DNA from 4 places in the Pseudomonas stagnisoli genome. Region 3 is predicted to be linked to each of the others. Evidence: riboswitches for the same ligand, from Rfam matches in the RefSeq annotation. Region 3 holds a riboswitch; each other region holds the start of a gene.
The links. A riboswitch is a leader RNA that binds a small molecule or an ion and turns the genes downstream of it on or off. The one in region 3 is predicted to bind cobalamin.
Positions count from the first base shown of each region.

Region 1 (3,543 bases), 890 kb from region 3:
GACCCTGGGCCTGCAGGCGCTGGCAGAAGATGTCGACGAAGGCCGTGTTCCCGGCCTGTACCTGGGCGCGGTAGAACAGCAGCGCCGCCACCGGCCGGCCGGGTTGCCAGTCGGCGCGCCAGTGATCCAGGGTTGTCTCAGCATGGCGCGGGTGATGGATCAGCGTGCGCGGCAGGGCGCGCGGCTCGATCCAGGGGTAGTCGCGCTGCAGCCAGCGGCTGGCGATGCAGTGCAGCAGATGGCGGGCATTGTCCGCACCGCCCTGGCGCAGGTACTGCCACAGGCGCTGGCTGTCCTCGCTTGCCACGTTGCTCAGTTCGCTCAGCTCGGGATCGGCGCGGTCGTCGCCCGGCACCAGGATAATGGTGGCGCCCAGGCGGCCCAGCTCGACCACACGTTCGATGCCGTAGCGCCAGTAGCTGACGCCGCCGTGCACCGAGATCAGGATGACCTTGGCGTGGCGCAGCACCTGCTCGACGTAGAAATCCACCGAAGCATGGTTGGGCAGCTGCGCCGGGCTGGCCAGGCGCAGGCTGGGGAAATCCGCGGGCAGCTCGCGTGCGACCTCGGCCAGCAAGGAGAGGTGCGAGTCACCGGTGCAAAGGATCACCAGCTCGGCCGGGGTCTGGCCGAGGTCGGCGATGCTGTCGGCCGGCAGGGTGACGCCGGCCTGGGCGCGGAGCAGGTGCATGAGTCAGGGCTCCGAGTGGCCTGGGAGGCCCTCACCCCAGCCCTCTCCCGGGGGGAGAGGGAGTCGGTGCTGCGCCAGATTTTCAGTTGAGCATGGCTTTGCTCCCCTCTCCCCTCGGGAGAGGGGCCGGGGGTGAGGGAGCCACAGCCGACTCGCGCTCATCACGCCAGCACGGCCTTCAACTCCGCCTCGATGGCGGCACGGTCGAGGTCCTGGCCGATCAGCACCAGGCGCGTTTGCCTCGCCTCGTCGGCGCCCCAGGCGCGGTCGAAGTGGCGGTCGAAGCGCTGGCCGACGCCCTGGACCAGCAGGCGCATGGCCTTGCCGGGGATGGCGGCGAAGCCCTTGACGCGCAGGATGCCGTGCCTGGCCACGGCCTCCTTCAGGGCGGCCAGCAGACGCGCTTCCTCGGCTTCCGGCAGCACGACGTCGAAGGCGTCGAACTCGTCGTGGTCGTGGTCCTCGTCTTCCTCGTCGTGGTGGGTGCGCCGGCTGTCGATATGCAGCTCGGTCTCGCAGTTCAGGCCGAGCAGCACCTCCAGCGGCAGCTCGCCGCCCTGGGCCTCGACCACCTTGACTGCTGGCGGCAGCTCCTCGGCCACTTCGGCGCGCACGGCAGCCAGCGCATCGGCATCCAGCAGGTCGGTCTTGTTCAGCAGCACCAGGTCAGCGCTGGCCAGCTGGTCGGCGAACAGCTCGTGCAGCGGCGACTCGTGGTCCAGGTTCGGGTCCTGCTTGCGCTGGGCGTCCACCTGCTCGGGGAAGGCGGCGAAGGTGCCGGCGGCCACGGCCGGGCTGTCGACCACGGTGATCACCGCATCCACGGTGCAGGCGGTGCGGATCTCCGGCCAGTTGAAGGCCTGTACCAGCGGCTTGGGCAGCGCCAGACCGCTGGTTTCGATGAGGATATGGTCGAGCTCGCCGCGGCGTGCCACCAGCTCGCGCATCACCGGGAAGAACTCTTCCTGCACGGTGCAGCACAGGCAGCCGTTGGCCAGCTCGAAGATGCGACCTTCGGCCTCTTCCTCGCTGCAGCCGATGGAGCATTGCTTGAGGATGGCGCCGTCGATACCCAGCTCGCCGAACTCGTTGACGATCACTGCGATGCGCCGGCCGCCCGCGTGGCTCAGCAGATGACGCAGCAGGGTGGTTTTGCCGGCACCGAGAAAACCGGTGACGATGGTGACGGGGAGTTTGGCGAGAGTGTGCATGGCGGCCCTGCTGCGTCGGGAAAATGGACGGACGGGCAGGGCGGGGCTCCCGCAGGCGAGCGAGGGCCGAACACCACCGGATCACCCCGCCCGGTTGTCGAACACTTTCACGAGGCAGGTCTCCTGGCTCACGGCGTGAGGCCGAAAGCCTCCTGCGATCTCTGGCGAGATCATAGGGGGCTCGGGCTCGATCCTTCGCCTTCCCACCCCTGAGGGCAGTGGCATGTCGAAGGACGTCATCCGTTCACAGTTGCGGGGGCAGCCAGGGCATCGACCCTGTTCCCTCTTAGCTTCTTCGCCGGGCGAAGAAGAACCTCGGAAAGGGCGCAAGGCTACGCAGCGGCCGGGAAGCGGTCAACCGCGCGGTTGACCCGCATCGGCGCGCGTGCTGAGCTACGCGGCCTTTTGGCTCGCAGCGGGGGTACCCATGCCGATTCGCCTGATCGCCGGGTTCGGCTGCCGGCGCGGTTGTCCGGTGGACGAACTGCAGGTGCTGCTGCTGCAGTGCCTGGCCGCCCATGGCCGACAGCTGGACGAACTGGTCGGGCTGGCCAGCAGCGCGCACAAGCGTGGTGAGCCTAGTTTGCAGACTTTGGCAGAGCGCCTGGGGCTGCCGCTGGAACATGTAGCGGCCGAGGCACTGCAGGCATTCGCCGGGCAGGCCGAGGTCAACCCGCTCACCCAGCAAGTGGCCGGCAGCCCGGCGGTGGCCGAGCCCAGCGCCCTGGCCGCCGCCGCGCGCCATGGGCGGGCGCAGCTGCTCGGCCCGCGCCTGCGCAGCGCCAATGCCACCTGCGCCCTGGCGCGCATCGATTCGGAGCCCTGTGCATGACCGTCTATTTCATTGGCGCCGGCCCCGGCGACCCCGAGCTGATCACCGTCAAGGGCCAGCGCCTGATCCGCAGCTGCCCGGTGATCCTCTATGCCGGTTCGCTGGTGCCGGCGGCGCTGCTCGACGGCCACCGCGCCGAGCGGGTGGTGAATACCGCCGAACTGCACCTGTCGCAAATCGTCGCCCTGCTGGCCGAGGCCCATGCCCTGGGCCAGGACGTGGCCCGCGTGCATTCCGGCGACCCCTCGCTGTATGGCGCGATTGGCGAGCAGATCCGCGAGCTGCGTGCGCGGAATATCCCCTTCGAGATCATCCCCGGGGTAACCGCGACCGCTGCCTGCGCAGCGCTGCTGGAGGTCGAGCTGACCCTGCCGGAGGTGGCGCAAACAGTGATCCTCACCCGCTACGGGCACAACTCGCCGATGCCGGCTGGGGAGGAGCTGGGCGCCCTGGCCAGCCATCGCGCAACCCTGGCCATCCACCTCGGCGTGCAGCACTTGCCGCGCATCGTCGACGAGCTGTTGCCTTACTACGGCGCCGATTGCCCGATCGCCGTGGTGCACCGCGCCAGCTGGCCCGACCAGGACTGGGTACGCGGCACCCTGGCGGACATCGAGGCGCGAGTGGCGGTGAAGGGCTTTCGCCGCACCGCGCTGATTCTGGTCGGGCGGGTCCTGGCCACGGACGATTTCGCCCAGTCGGCGCTGTATGCCGAGGCAACGCGCCACCTCTATCGCCTGGACTGAGCCCGCGTGCGTCGGGCAACCTTCGCGGCTGCAAGGGAGATCAAGCATGCGTGACTATCAATG
Region 1 is NZ_CP184361.1:1,666,139-1,669,681, forward strand. Features, by position in the region: gene cobN (cobaltochelatase subunit CobN) at 1-691, opposite strand, end outside; gene cobW (cobalamin biosynthesis protein CobW) at 853-1,902, opposite strand; cobalamin riboswitch at 1,999-2,235, opposite strand; gene ACOAPY_RS08075 (cobalamin biosynthesis protein) at 2,330-2,734, shown strand; gene cobM (precorrin-4 C(11)-methyltransferase) at 2,731-3,480, shown strand; gene ACOAPY_RS08085 (DNA-3-methyladenine glycosylase I) at 3,527-3,543, shown strand, end outside.
Region 1: it holds a riboswitch for cobalamin, as region 3 does, so the genes downstream of both, cobW (cobalamin biosynthesis protein CobW) here and ACOAPY_RS03750 (TonB-dependent receptor domain-containing protein) in region 3, are expected to answer to the same signal.

Region 2 (3,543 bases), 900 kb from region 3:
GGTCTGGTTGGCACGCCCTATCGCTACGGCGGCAACACCCCGGAGAGCGGTTTCGACTGCAGCGGCCTGATCGGCTACGTCTACCGCAATTCCGCCGGCATCAGCCTGCCGCGCTCGACCCGCGAGATGATCGGCGTGCGCGCACCCAGCGTGGGCCGTAACGAGCTGCAGAGCGGCGACCTGGTGTTCTTCGCCACCAACGGCGGGGGCCAGGTCAGCCATGCGGGCATCTATGTCGGCGAGGGTCGCTTCGTGCACGCGCCGTCCAGCGGCGGTACCGTGCGCCTGGATTACCTCAGCCAGGCCTACTGGCAGAAGAGTTACCTGGGCGCCAAGCGGGTGCTGGCGGCACGTCAGCTGGCACGCCAGCCATGACCAACCGCACGCTGAATCTCGATGACGCGCTGTACCAGTACCTGCTGGACGTTTCCCTGCGCGAGTCACCGCTGCTAAAGCGCCTGCGCGAGGAGACCGCGCAGCTGCCCACTGCGCGCTGGCAGATTGCGCCCGAGCAGGGCCAGTTCATGGCTCTGCTGGTGCAGATCAGCGGCGCGCGCAAGATTCTCGAAATCGGCACCTTCACCGGCTACAGCGCGCTGTGCATGGCCCAGGCCATGCCGGCGGACGGCCGGCTGATCTGCTGCGACCTGCCCGGCGAGTACAACGCCATCGCGGAGCGCTACTGGCACGAGGCGGGAGTGGCCGAGCGCATCGACCTGCGCCTGGCGCCGGCGCTGGAGACCCTCAGTGCGCTGGAGCGCGGCGGGCAGAGCGAAAGCTTCGACCTGATCTTCATCGACGCTGACAAGGCCAATTACCGGGTGTACCTGGAGCATGCCCTGGTACTGGTGCGTCAGGGCGGGCTGATCCTGTTCGACAACGTGCTATGGAGCGGCAGGGTGCTGGAACAGAGCCCGGAAAGCGCCGATACCCGCGCCATCCAGGCGCTCAACCGTGGCCTGCTGCGGGACAGTCGCATCGACCTCAGCCTGCTGCCGCTGGGCGACGGCCTGACCCTCTGTCGCAAACGCTGAGACCATGGCCGAGACGATCCGCCTGCCCCCGCAGCCGGCAGCCTGTGAGCTGTGTGCCCGCCAGCTACCGCTGACCCGTCATCACCTGATCCCCAAGGCCCTGCACGACAAACCCTATGTGCAGAAGCGCTTCGCCAGGGCTGAGCGCATCACCGCCACTCTGTGGGTCTGCCGCGCCTGCCACAACCAGATCCACCGGCTGTTCGACGAGAAGGAGCTGGCGCTGACCTACAACAGTCGCGAGGCCCTGCTGGCCGACGAGCGCCTGCGCACCTTCGTCGCCTGGCTGGCGAGCAAGCCGGCCGGTTTTACCCCGCGCTTCTGAGCGCGCGTTGACGCTCCCGCCCCCAGCCTCTACCCTGCGCGCCTGCAACAGGTGCCCCCGCCATGCGTGGCCGAGGGGTGAAACAGGGAAGCCGGTCCATTCAAGCCGGCGCTGCCCCCGCAACGGTAGGTGAGACAAGGGTCGCCTACGCCACTGTGCTGCGGCACGGGAAGGCGCGACCCGCAGGCCAATGGCCTGGCTCACGAGCCCGGAGACCGGCCTGTCGCGCTTCCACGGCATTGCGGCGGGCTTTGCGGGTGGGCAGGGCCTGTGGCCCTTCCTGCGTGCGTCCGTGTTTTGCCTTTCGACACCCAATGTCTGGCCCCGGGGCCGGACAGGAGAGCGGCATGGCCGAATCGGCAGAACGCGACGCCCGCCACCAGGCGCGCATGCAGCGCAAGAAAGCCCTGATCGACGCGAAGATCGCCCAGGCCCAGGACGAATACGGCCTGCTGCTGGTGCACGCCGGCAACGGCAAGGGCAAGAGCAGCTCGGCGTTCGGCATGGTCGCCCGCGCCCTCGGCCACGGTATGAAGGTCGGCGTGGTGCAGTTCATCAAGGGCGCCGCCAGCACCGGCGAGGAGGCCTTCTTCCGCCGCTTTCCCGATGAGGTGCAGTGGTTCGTGATGGGCGAGGGCTTCACCTGGGAGACCCAGGACCGCCAGCGCGACATCGCCATGGCCGGCGAGGCCTGGCAGGTGGCGCAACGTCTGCTGGCCGATGACAGTATCGGCCTGGTGGTGCTGGACGAGCTGAACATCGCCCTCAAGTATGGCTACCTGCAGCTCGATCAGGTGCTCGCCGACATCGAGGCGCGGCCGCTGCTGCAGCACGTGGTGGTGACCGGGCGCGGCGCCCTGCCTGAGCTGGTCGAGGCGGCGGACACGGTGACCGAGATGACGCTGGTCAAGCATGCCTTCAAGGCCGGGGTGAAGGCGCAGAAGGGGGTCGAGTTTTGAACCGCTACCCTCTCCCCAGCCCTCTCCCGCACGCGGGAGAGGGCGATACGAGCCTCAAGCTCTCGCGTACCACTCCCCTCTCCCATTTATGGGAGAGGGGCCGGAGGAGAGGGCAATGACCACGCGCAGTTGCCCGGCGCTGCTGATCGCCGCGCCTGCCTCCGGCCAGGGCAAGACCACCGTCACCGCCGCCCTGGCGCGCCTGCACCGTCGGGCCGGGCGCCGCGTGCGGGTGTTCAAGTGCGGCCCGGACTTCCTCGATCCGATGATCCTCGCCCGCGCCAGCGGCGCGCCGGTGTACCAGCTGGACCTGTGGATGGTCGGCGAGGACGAGTGCCGGCGCCTGCTCGGGCAGGCGGCGCAGGAGGCTGACCTGATCCTCATCGAAGGCGTCATGGGCCTGTTCGATGGCCAGCCTTCGGCCGCCGACCTGGCGCGCCGCTTCGGCGTGCCGGTGCTCGGCGTGATCGATGCCGGCGCCATGGCCCAGACCTTTGCCGCCCTGGCCTACGGCCTGGCGCATTTCCAGGCCGATCTGCCGTTCGCCGGGGTGCTGGCCAACCGCACCGGCAGCGAGCGCCACAACGGCATCCTGCAGACCAGCCTGCCGCCCTCGATCCGTTGGTTCGGCGGCCTGCCGCGCTCGGCGGCGCTGGAGCTGCCACGCCGCCACCTGGGGCTGATCCAGGCCGAGGAACTGGCCGACCTCGATGCGCGTCTGGACGCCGCCGCCGATGCCCTGCTGGCCAGTGCCGGCGAGGTACTGCCCGAGCCGGTGAGCTTCGCCGCCCCGGACGACCCGTGTATCGAGCCGCTGCTGGCCGGCGTGCGCATCGGCGTGGCGCGCGACACCAGTTTCGCCTTTCTCTATCAGGCCAACCTCGATTTGTTGCGCGCGCTGGGCGCCGAGCTGCGCTTCTTCTCCCCGCTGGCCGACGCGGCCCTGCCGGCCGTCGACAGCCTCTACCTGCCCGGCGGCTATCCCGAGCTGCACCTGCAGGCGCTGGCCGACAACCGACCGATGCTGCGGGCCATTCGTGCTCACCATGACGCCGGCAAGCCGATCCTCGCCGAGTGCGGCGGCATGCTTTACCTGCTCGAGGCCTTGACCGACAAACAGGACGCCAGCGCCGAGCTGCTCGGCCTGCTGCCGGGCAGCGCGCGCCTGCAGCCACGCCTGGCTGCGCTGGCTCTGCAGCAGGTGGAGCTGCCGGAAGGGACCTTG
Region 2 is NZ_CP184361.1:1,672,145-1,675,687, forward strand. Features, by position in the region: gene ACOAPY_RS08100 (C40 family peptidase) at 1-375, shown strand, start outside; gene ACOAPY_RS08105 (class I SAM-dependent methyltransferase) at 372-1,034, shown strand; gene ACOAPY_RS08110 (hypothetical protein) at 1,039-1,359, shown strand; cobalamin riboswitch at 1,392-1,597, shown strand; gene cobO (cob(I)yrinic acid a,c-diamide adenosyltransferase) at 1,707-2,318, shown strand; gene ACOAPY_RS08120 (cobyrinate a,c-diamide synthase) at 2,434-3,543, shown strand, end outside.
Region 2: it holds a riboswitch for cobalamin, as region 3 does, so the genes downstream of both, cobO (cob(I)yrinic acid a,c-diamide adenosyltransferase) here and ACOAPY_RS03750 (TonB-dependent receptor domain-containing protein) in region 3, are expected to answer to the same signal.

Region 3 (3,543 bases):
GAGCATGCGCGAGGGCAGCAAGAAGATCCTCTCGCGTCTGCCCGGCGCCTGGGAGATCGCGCGCAAGGTCGAAGAGCACGCCAAGGGCATGCTGGTACCGGGCACGCTGTTCGAGGAGCTGGGCTGGAACTACGTCGGCCCCATCGACGGCCATGACCTGCCCACCCTGCTCGCCACGCTGCGCAATATGCGCGATCTGGAGGGCCCGCAGTTCCTCCACGTGGTGACCAAGAAGGGCAAGGGCTTCGCGCCGGCCGAGGCCGACCCGATCGGCTACCACGCCATTACCAAGCTGGAACCGATCAACGCCCCGGTGGCGCCCAAGCAGCCCTCCGGGCCCAAGTATTCCGGTGTGTTCGGCCAGTGGCTGTGCGATATGGCGGCCGCAGACCCGCGCCTGGTCGGCATCACCCCGGCGATGAAGGAAGGCTCGGACCTGGTGGCCTTCAGCGAGCGCTTCCCCGAGCGCTACTTCGACGTGGCCATCGCCGAGCAGCATGCGGTGACCCTGGCCGCCGGCATGGCCTGCGACGGCGCCAAGCCGGTGGTGGCGATCTACTCCACCTTCCTGCAGCGCGCCTACGACCAGTTGATCCACGACGTGGCGGTGCAGAACCTCGACGTGCTGTTCGCCATCGACCGTGCCGGCCTGGTTGGCGAAGACGGTCCGACCCACGCCGGCAGCTTCGACATTTCCTACCTGCGCTGCATCCCCGGCATGCTCATCGCCACCCCCAGCGACGAGAACGAGCTGCGCCAGCTACTGACCACCGGCTACCACTTCCAGGGCCCGGCAGCCGTGCGCTATCCGCGAGGCAGCGGTCCCAACGCGCCCATCGATCCGGCCTTGACAGGTGTGGAGATCGGCAAGGCCGTGGTGCGCCGCCAGGGCCGGGGCGTGGCCCTGCTGGTCTTCGGTGTGCAGCTGGCCGAGGCCCTGCGCGTGGGCGAGAGCCTGGATGCCACGGTGGTCGATATGCGCTTCGTAAAACCCCTGGACGAAGCCCTGCTGCGCGAACTGGCGGCCAGTCACGATCTGCTGGTGACCATCGAGGAAAACGCCGTGATGGGCGGCGCCGGCAGCGCGGTCAGCGAGTTCCTCGCCGCCGAGAACCAGGTCAAGCCACTGCTGCACCTGGGCCTGCCCGATTACTACGTAGAGCACGCCAAGCCGGCGCAGATGCTCGCCGAGTGCGGCCTGGACCAGGCCGGCATCGAAGCGGCCGTCCGTCGCCGCCTGCAGCAACTTGAGCAAAGTTCAAGCTGAGCCACGCTAAACTTGCTTGAGCTTCAACACGCCGTGCACTAAGGTGCGCGGCGTTTTGTTATCCATCAGGTGCGCCGGTCAATGCCGGCGATAATCGGGAAGCCGGTGCGCTCCATGAGCAATCCCGGCGCTGCCCCCGCAACGGTAATCGATCGCAGCCCTGCTGCAGGTCCGCGCAACAGCCACCGGGTCAACCGGGAAGGCGCGCGGAGTGGAATCGAGAGCCCGGAGACCGGCCTGGAGGATTCGACTGGTGTTGCGGAGGGCCGCACCGTCAGGTGCCGCCACGCGCCTGCTTTCTGCCCTCCTCGAAGTCTTTGTCTTTGAGGAACCCCGATGAAACTGTCCCACACCCTGCCCCTCTCGGCCCTGAGCCTGGCCCTGCTGCCTGCCGGTGCCGTGCTGGCCGCCAGCCAGGACGCCGCGCTCAAGCTGCCAGAGACGCTGATCAGCGCCAACCGCGACGTGCAGCAACGCGAAGCCAGCAGCGCGACGAGCACCGTGTTCACCCGCGCCGACATCGAGCGCCTGCAGCCGGCATCGGTCAGCGACCTGCTGCGCCGCGTGCCCGGCGTGCAGGTGACCGACAATGGCGCCGGCAGCCTGACCAGCCTGTACATCCGCGGCACCAAGTCGGCACAGAGCCTGGTGCTGGTGGATGGCATGCGCATCGCGTCGGCCAGCTCCGGCGACAGCAGCCTGCAGTACCTCAATGTCGACCAGATCGAACGTGTCGAAGTGCTGCGCGGCCCGCGTTCGGCGGTGTACGGCGCCGACGCCATTGGTGGCGTGGTGCAGATCTTTACCCGCCGCAGCGCCGGTGAAGGCCTGCAACCCTTCGTGCGCATGGGCTACGGCAGCAATGCCAGCTGGCGCCGCAGTGCCGGCATCTCCGGCGGCGACGCGCAGACTCGTTTCAGCCTGGCCGGCAGCCTCGACGAAACCGACGGCATCGACCGCACCGGCCCTTCCTACGACTCCGACCAGGATCACGACGGTTATCGCAACAAGGCCTTCAGCCTGAGCCTCAGCCACAGCTTCAGCGACAGCCTGGAAGCCGGCGTCAACGTCCTCGACCAGCGCGGCCGCACCGAGTTCGACAATCCCTTCGGCCGTTACGACATGACCACCTTCGAGTCGGTCGGCCAGGAGCCCTACAGCGACTTCACCCTCAGCAGCGTTTCCAGTTACCTGGACGCGCAGATCAATGACCTGTGGAGCAGCCGCCTGGAAGTCGGTCACAGCGAGAACCGCGAGGAAAGCCTGGACAAGCTCAGTGACGAGCGCGGCGTGTTCAATACCTACCGCGACTCGCTCAACTGGCTCAACACCCTGACCCTGAGCGACCGCCACAGCCTGTTGCTGGGCGCCGACTGGTACGAGGATCAGCTCAACAGCAACACCGCGTTCGCCGAGCAGCAACGCTGGAACCAGGCTGCCTTCATCCAGCACCGCTATGACGGCGAGGGCTTTTCCACCGAAGTGGGCATGCGCCACGACAAGAACGAACAGTTCGGCAGCGAAAACACCTGGAGCGGCGCCCTGACCCTGCCACTGAACGCCACCAACGATCTGGTGCTGTCGTACAGCGAGGGCTTCCGCGCACCGACTTTCAACGACCTCTACTACCCCGACTACAGCAACCCAGACCTCAAGCCCGAGCATTCGAAGAGCTATGAGCTGCAGTGGCGCAGCCAACTGGCCGAACGCACTCGCCTGGAGGCCTCGCTGTACCGCACCGATATCGAAGACGCGATCGCCAACGATCAGGACTTCATCCCGCAGAACATTGCCAAAGCCCGTATCCACGGTTTCGAGGCCAACCTGCAGCAGGAACTGTTCGGCTGGCAGGGGCAGCTCGGCATCGCGTTCGTCGACCCGCGCGACCGTGACAGCGGCCACACCCTCAACCGCCGAGCCCGTCGCACCCTGAGCCTGGACCTGGACCGCAGCTTCGGCGAATTCGCCGTCGGCGCCACCTGGCAACTGGCCAGCAGCAGCTACGACGATCCGAACAACCAGTACGAGCTGGGCGGCTACGGCCTGCTCGGTCTGCGTGGCAGCTGGCAGGCCAGTGACGAGCTGAAGCTGGAGGCGAAGATCGACAACCTGCTGGACAAGGACTACCAGCGCGCCCTGTACGAGCACGAGGGCGAACGCTACGGCTACCGCCAGGAAGGCCGCACGGCACTGCTCGGGTTCGTCTGGACGCCCAGGCTGTAAACGCACAAGGCCCCGCGAGGGGCCTTGTTGCTTAATGCCTCAACGGGCCTTGG
Region 3 is NZ_CP184361.1:776,756-780,298, reverse strand. Features, by position in the region: gene dxs (1-deoxy-D-xylulose-5-phosphate synthase) at 1-1,267, shown strand, start outside; cobalamin riboswitch at 1,318-1,522, shown strand; gene ACOAPY_RS03750 (TonB-dependent receptor domain-containing protein) at 1,604-3,490, shown strand; gene ACOAPY_RS03745 (helical backbone metal receptor) at 3,530-3,543, opposite strand, start outside.

Region 4 (3,543 bases), 2.1 Mb from region 3:
GTGCGGCCCAGTCGGCTACCTCGCGCCAGTCGTCGCCAGGCTGCGGCTGCCAGCCGGGCCGGCGCAGCGCCCAGCAGGGTACCCCGGCCAGGCGCGCGGCCGCAGCGGCATTGGCGCTGATCCGCGCGGCATAGGGGTGAGTGACGTCCAGCAGCAGGTCGAAGCCTTCAGTGCGAATGAAATCGGCCAACCCTTCGGCACCGCCAAATCCACCGACGCGCACCCGGCAGCTCAGATCATCCGGCACCTTGCCCAGCCCGGCCAGGCTGTAAAGATGCTCGGGGCCCAGGCGTCGCACCAGGCGCAGGGCATCGCCGACGCCGCCGAGCAGCAACACGCGGGTCACGGTTTGTGCACCTGCAGCAGGGTGATCGGCAGTGCGCTGCGCCAGGTATCGAAGTCGCCCAACGGCTGGGCCTGGGCGATGGCGATGCGGGTCAGCTCGCCGCCGTGCTGTGCGCGAAAAGCCACCAGCACGGCCTCGCTCTGCAGGGTCACGGCATTGGCGATCAGCCTGCCGCCCGGCTTGAGCGCCTGCCAGCACTGCTCCAGCATGCCGGGCACGGTGACGCCGCCGCCGATAAAGATGGCGTCGGGCGCTTCCAGCCCGCCCAGGGCCTGCGGTGCCTCGCCGGCCACCAGTTGCAGCTGCGGTGCGCCGAGAGCGTCGCGGTTATGAGCGATCAACTGCTGGCGACCGGCATCAGCTTCGATGGCAATGGCGCGGCAGTGTGGGTGGCTGCGCAGCCATTCGATGCCGATCGAGCCGCAACCAGCACCGACATCCCACAGCAGCTCACCGGGGCGGGGTGCCAGGCGGGCCAGGGTGACGGCGCGCACGTCGCGCTTGGTCAGCTGGCCGTCGTGGCGATAGGCATCGTCGGGCAGGCCGACCGTCAGTGGCAGCGGCTGCACGCCGGTATCGGCCCGGCACTCGACGGCCAGCAGATTGAGTGCGGCCACTTCCTCCAGGTTCCAGCTATCTGCCAGGCCATCGATTCGCCGCTCCAGCGGGCCGCCCAGGTGCTCCAGTACGCTCAGGCGGCTGGCGCCGAAGCCGCGCTCGCGCAGCAGAGCGGCGAGGGCGCTCGGGCTGCTGCCGTCGTTGCACAGGATCAGCAGGCGCTGGCCGTCGTGCAGATGGCGGGCGACGGCCGGCAGCGGGCGCGCGACCACCGACAGCAGGGTGATGTCTTGCAGCGGCCAGCCCAGGCGCGCGGCGGCCAGCGAATAGGCGGAGGGCGTCGGCAGCACAAGCATCTCGCCTTCATCCAGCTGGCGCGCCAGGCTGGCGCCGACGCCGTAGAGCATGGGGTCGCCGCTCGCCAGCACGCAGGTCGGCATGCCGCGCCGCTGCAACACCGGCTCCAGGCTGAAGGGGCTTGGCCAGGTCAGGCGCGCGGCGCGGATGCAAGGTGGCAGCAGGTCGAGCTGGCGCGGCGCACCGACAATGCACTCGGCCTCCAGCAACGCGCGCCGCGCCGCCTTGCCCAGACCGGCGTAGCCGTCTTCGCCAATGCCCACCACTGTCAGCCAGGCCGTCATGCAGCTCTCCTTGCGGTGACGCGCGGGCTTGGCCCTGCGCCGGAAAAAGCGGGCATAATAGCGCCTTCGTCGGTGCCCATGAGACGGTTCACGATCTGGCGAGCTAGAGAAAAACCAGGCGAAAGGGGCTGAGGAAGCGGAGTTTACGAACGGTAAATGAGCATTCCGAAGCCGCTTTCAACGCAGTTTTTCCGACGCGCAGCAGATCGTGGCTCCTTACGGGCCTAAGAGGGAACATGGGTGAGCTCCGGCTCCAACCATGGCTGCCCCCGCAACTGTAAGCAGCGAGTCGCTCCGCACACACGCCACTGAGCAATCGGGAAGGCCGCGCCGCGATGATGACCTGCCAGCCAGGAGACCTGCCGACGACGCAGTCGCGAGTGCCAACATCGGGCGGGGTGTACCGATGCCAAGGAATCGCCCTGCCCGGGTGATGCCTCCGGTTCGGTCGCCGCGTCGTTTGTTGTCGGTGACCGCATGCAGCCAGTTGCTCCTGCCGCGTCTTTGTTGCGTCCCTCGGCCTGCCCGGGGTTATGGCGTGTCGTGCCCGCGCGCGATGGCGGCATTTGCCGCGTCAAGCTGCCCGGTGGGCTGCTGACCAGCGCGCAGGCCCGCGCCGTGGCCGAGGCCGCGCGGCTCTGCGGCAGTGGCGTGCTGGAGCTGACCAACCGCAGCAACCTGCAGTTGCGCGGCGTGCGCGACGAGAATCATGAACCGCTGGTGCAGCACCTGCTGGCCGCCGGCCTCGGCCCGCGCCACCCGGATGCTGATGATGTGCGCAACCTGCTACTCAGTCCGGCGGCCGGGCGCGATCGCAGCGCGCACCTCGATACCCGCCCGCTGGCCGGCCGCCTGCTGGCGCTGCTGGAAAATACGCCCGAGTTTCACGCCTTGTCGGCCAAGTTCGCCCTCCAGCTGGACGGCGGCGAGGCCCTCGCCATGCTCGACCATCCCCACGACCTGTGGCTCAGCGCGTTGCCTGGCGGCACGCACCTGGCCTTCGGCCTGGCGGGCTGCCCGCGCGATGCGGCGCTGGGCGTGATTCCCCTGGCACAGGCGGAGCGACTGGTGGAGGCCGTGCTACGGCTGTTCCTGCAGTTGGCCGGCGCGCATACCCGGATGCGCCAGCTGTTGGCTGAGCTGCCGGTGGAGCAGTTCCTGGCGCGCCTGCCATTGTCTGTTCAGCAGCCATGGGCCACTCCGCGGCGTCCGCGCTATGACAGCCCGCCACTGGGGGCGCATGTGCAGGCGCAGTCAGGCTGGGTGATGCTGCTGGCCGGCGTGCCGCTCGGGAGGCTACACGCCGACCAATTGAGTGCCCTGGCTGAACTGGCTGACTCCGAGGGCTGTGGTGAGCTGCGTCTCACGCCATGGCAGGGGTTGCTGCTGCCGGACATACCTGGGAGCCGTCGAGCCTTCGTCGGCCAAGCCCTGCATGACCTTGGCTTGCTGCTGGAAACGCGCGCGCCGCTGGCCCGCCTGCTCGCCTGCAGCGGCTTGCCCGGCTGCGCCAGGGCCCAGGCGGACACCAAGGCCGATGCCCGCAAGCTGGCTGAGCGCCTCCCGGCGCACATCGCCCAGGTGCACCTGAGCGGCTGCCCGCGCAGCTGCGCCGCCGCTCATATCGCGCCTTATACGCTGCTGGCCCAGCCCGGCGGCCGTTACGACCTCTATCGCCGCGAGCAGGGCCTGGCCGGGTTCGGCCGCCTGTTGGCGCAATCCCTCGATATCGACCAAGCCGGCGAGCGCCTCGCCGCAGGAAGCCCCGAATGATCGATTACATCCGCGATGGTCAGGAGATCTACCGCCAGTCCTTCGCCACCATCCGCGCCGAGGCCGACCTCTCGGCGATCCCCGTCGACCTGGAAAAGCTCGCCGTGCGTTTGATCCACGCCTGCGGGATGGTCGATGTGGTGCAGGACCTGCGTTTCTCGCCCGGTGCCGGTGCCGCCGGCCGCGCCGCCCTGGCCAAGGGCGCGCCGATCCTCTGCGATGCGC
Region 4 is NZ_CP184361.1:3,012,453-3,015,995, reverse strand. Features, by position in the region: gene ACOAPY_RS14555 (cobalt-precorrin-6A reductase) at 1-346, opposite strand, end outside; gene cbiE (precorrin-6y C5,15-methyltransferase (decarboxylating) subunit CbiE) at 343-1,545, opposite strand; cobalamin riboswitch at 1,728-1,925, shown strand; gene cobG (precorrin-3B synthase) at 2,023-3,318, shown strand; gene ACOAPY_RS14540 (precorrin-8X methylmutase) at 3,315-3,543, shown strand, end outside.
Region 4: it holds a riboswitch for cobalamin, as region 3 does, so the genes downstream of both, cobG (precorrin-3B synthase) here and ACOAPY_RS03750 (TonB-dependent receptor domain-containing protein) in region 3, are expected to answer to the same signal.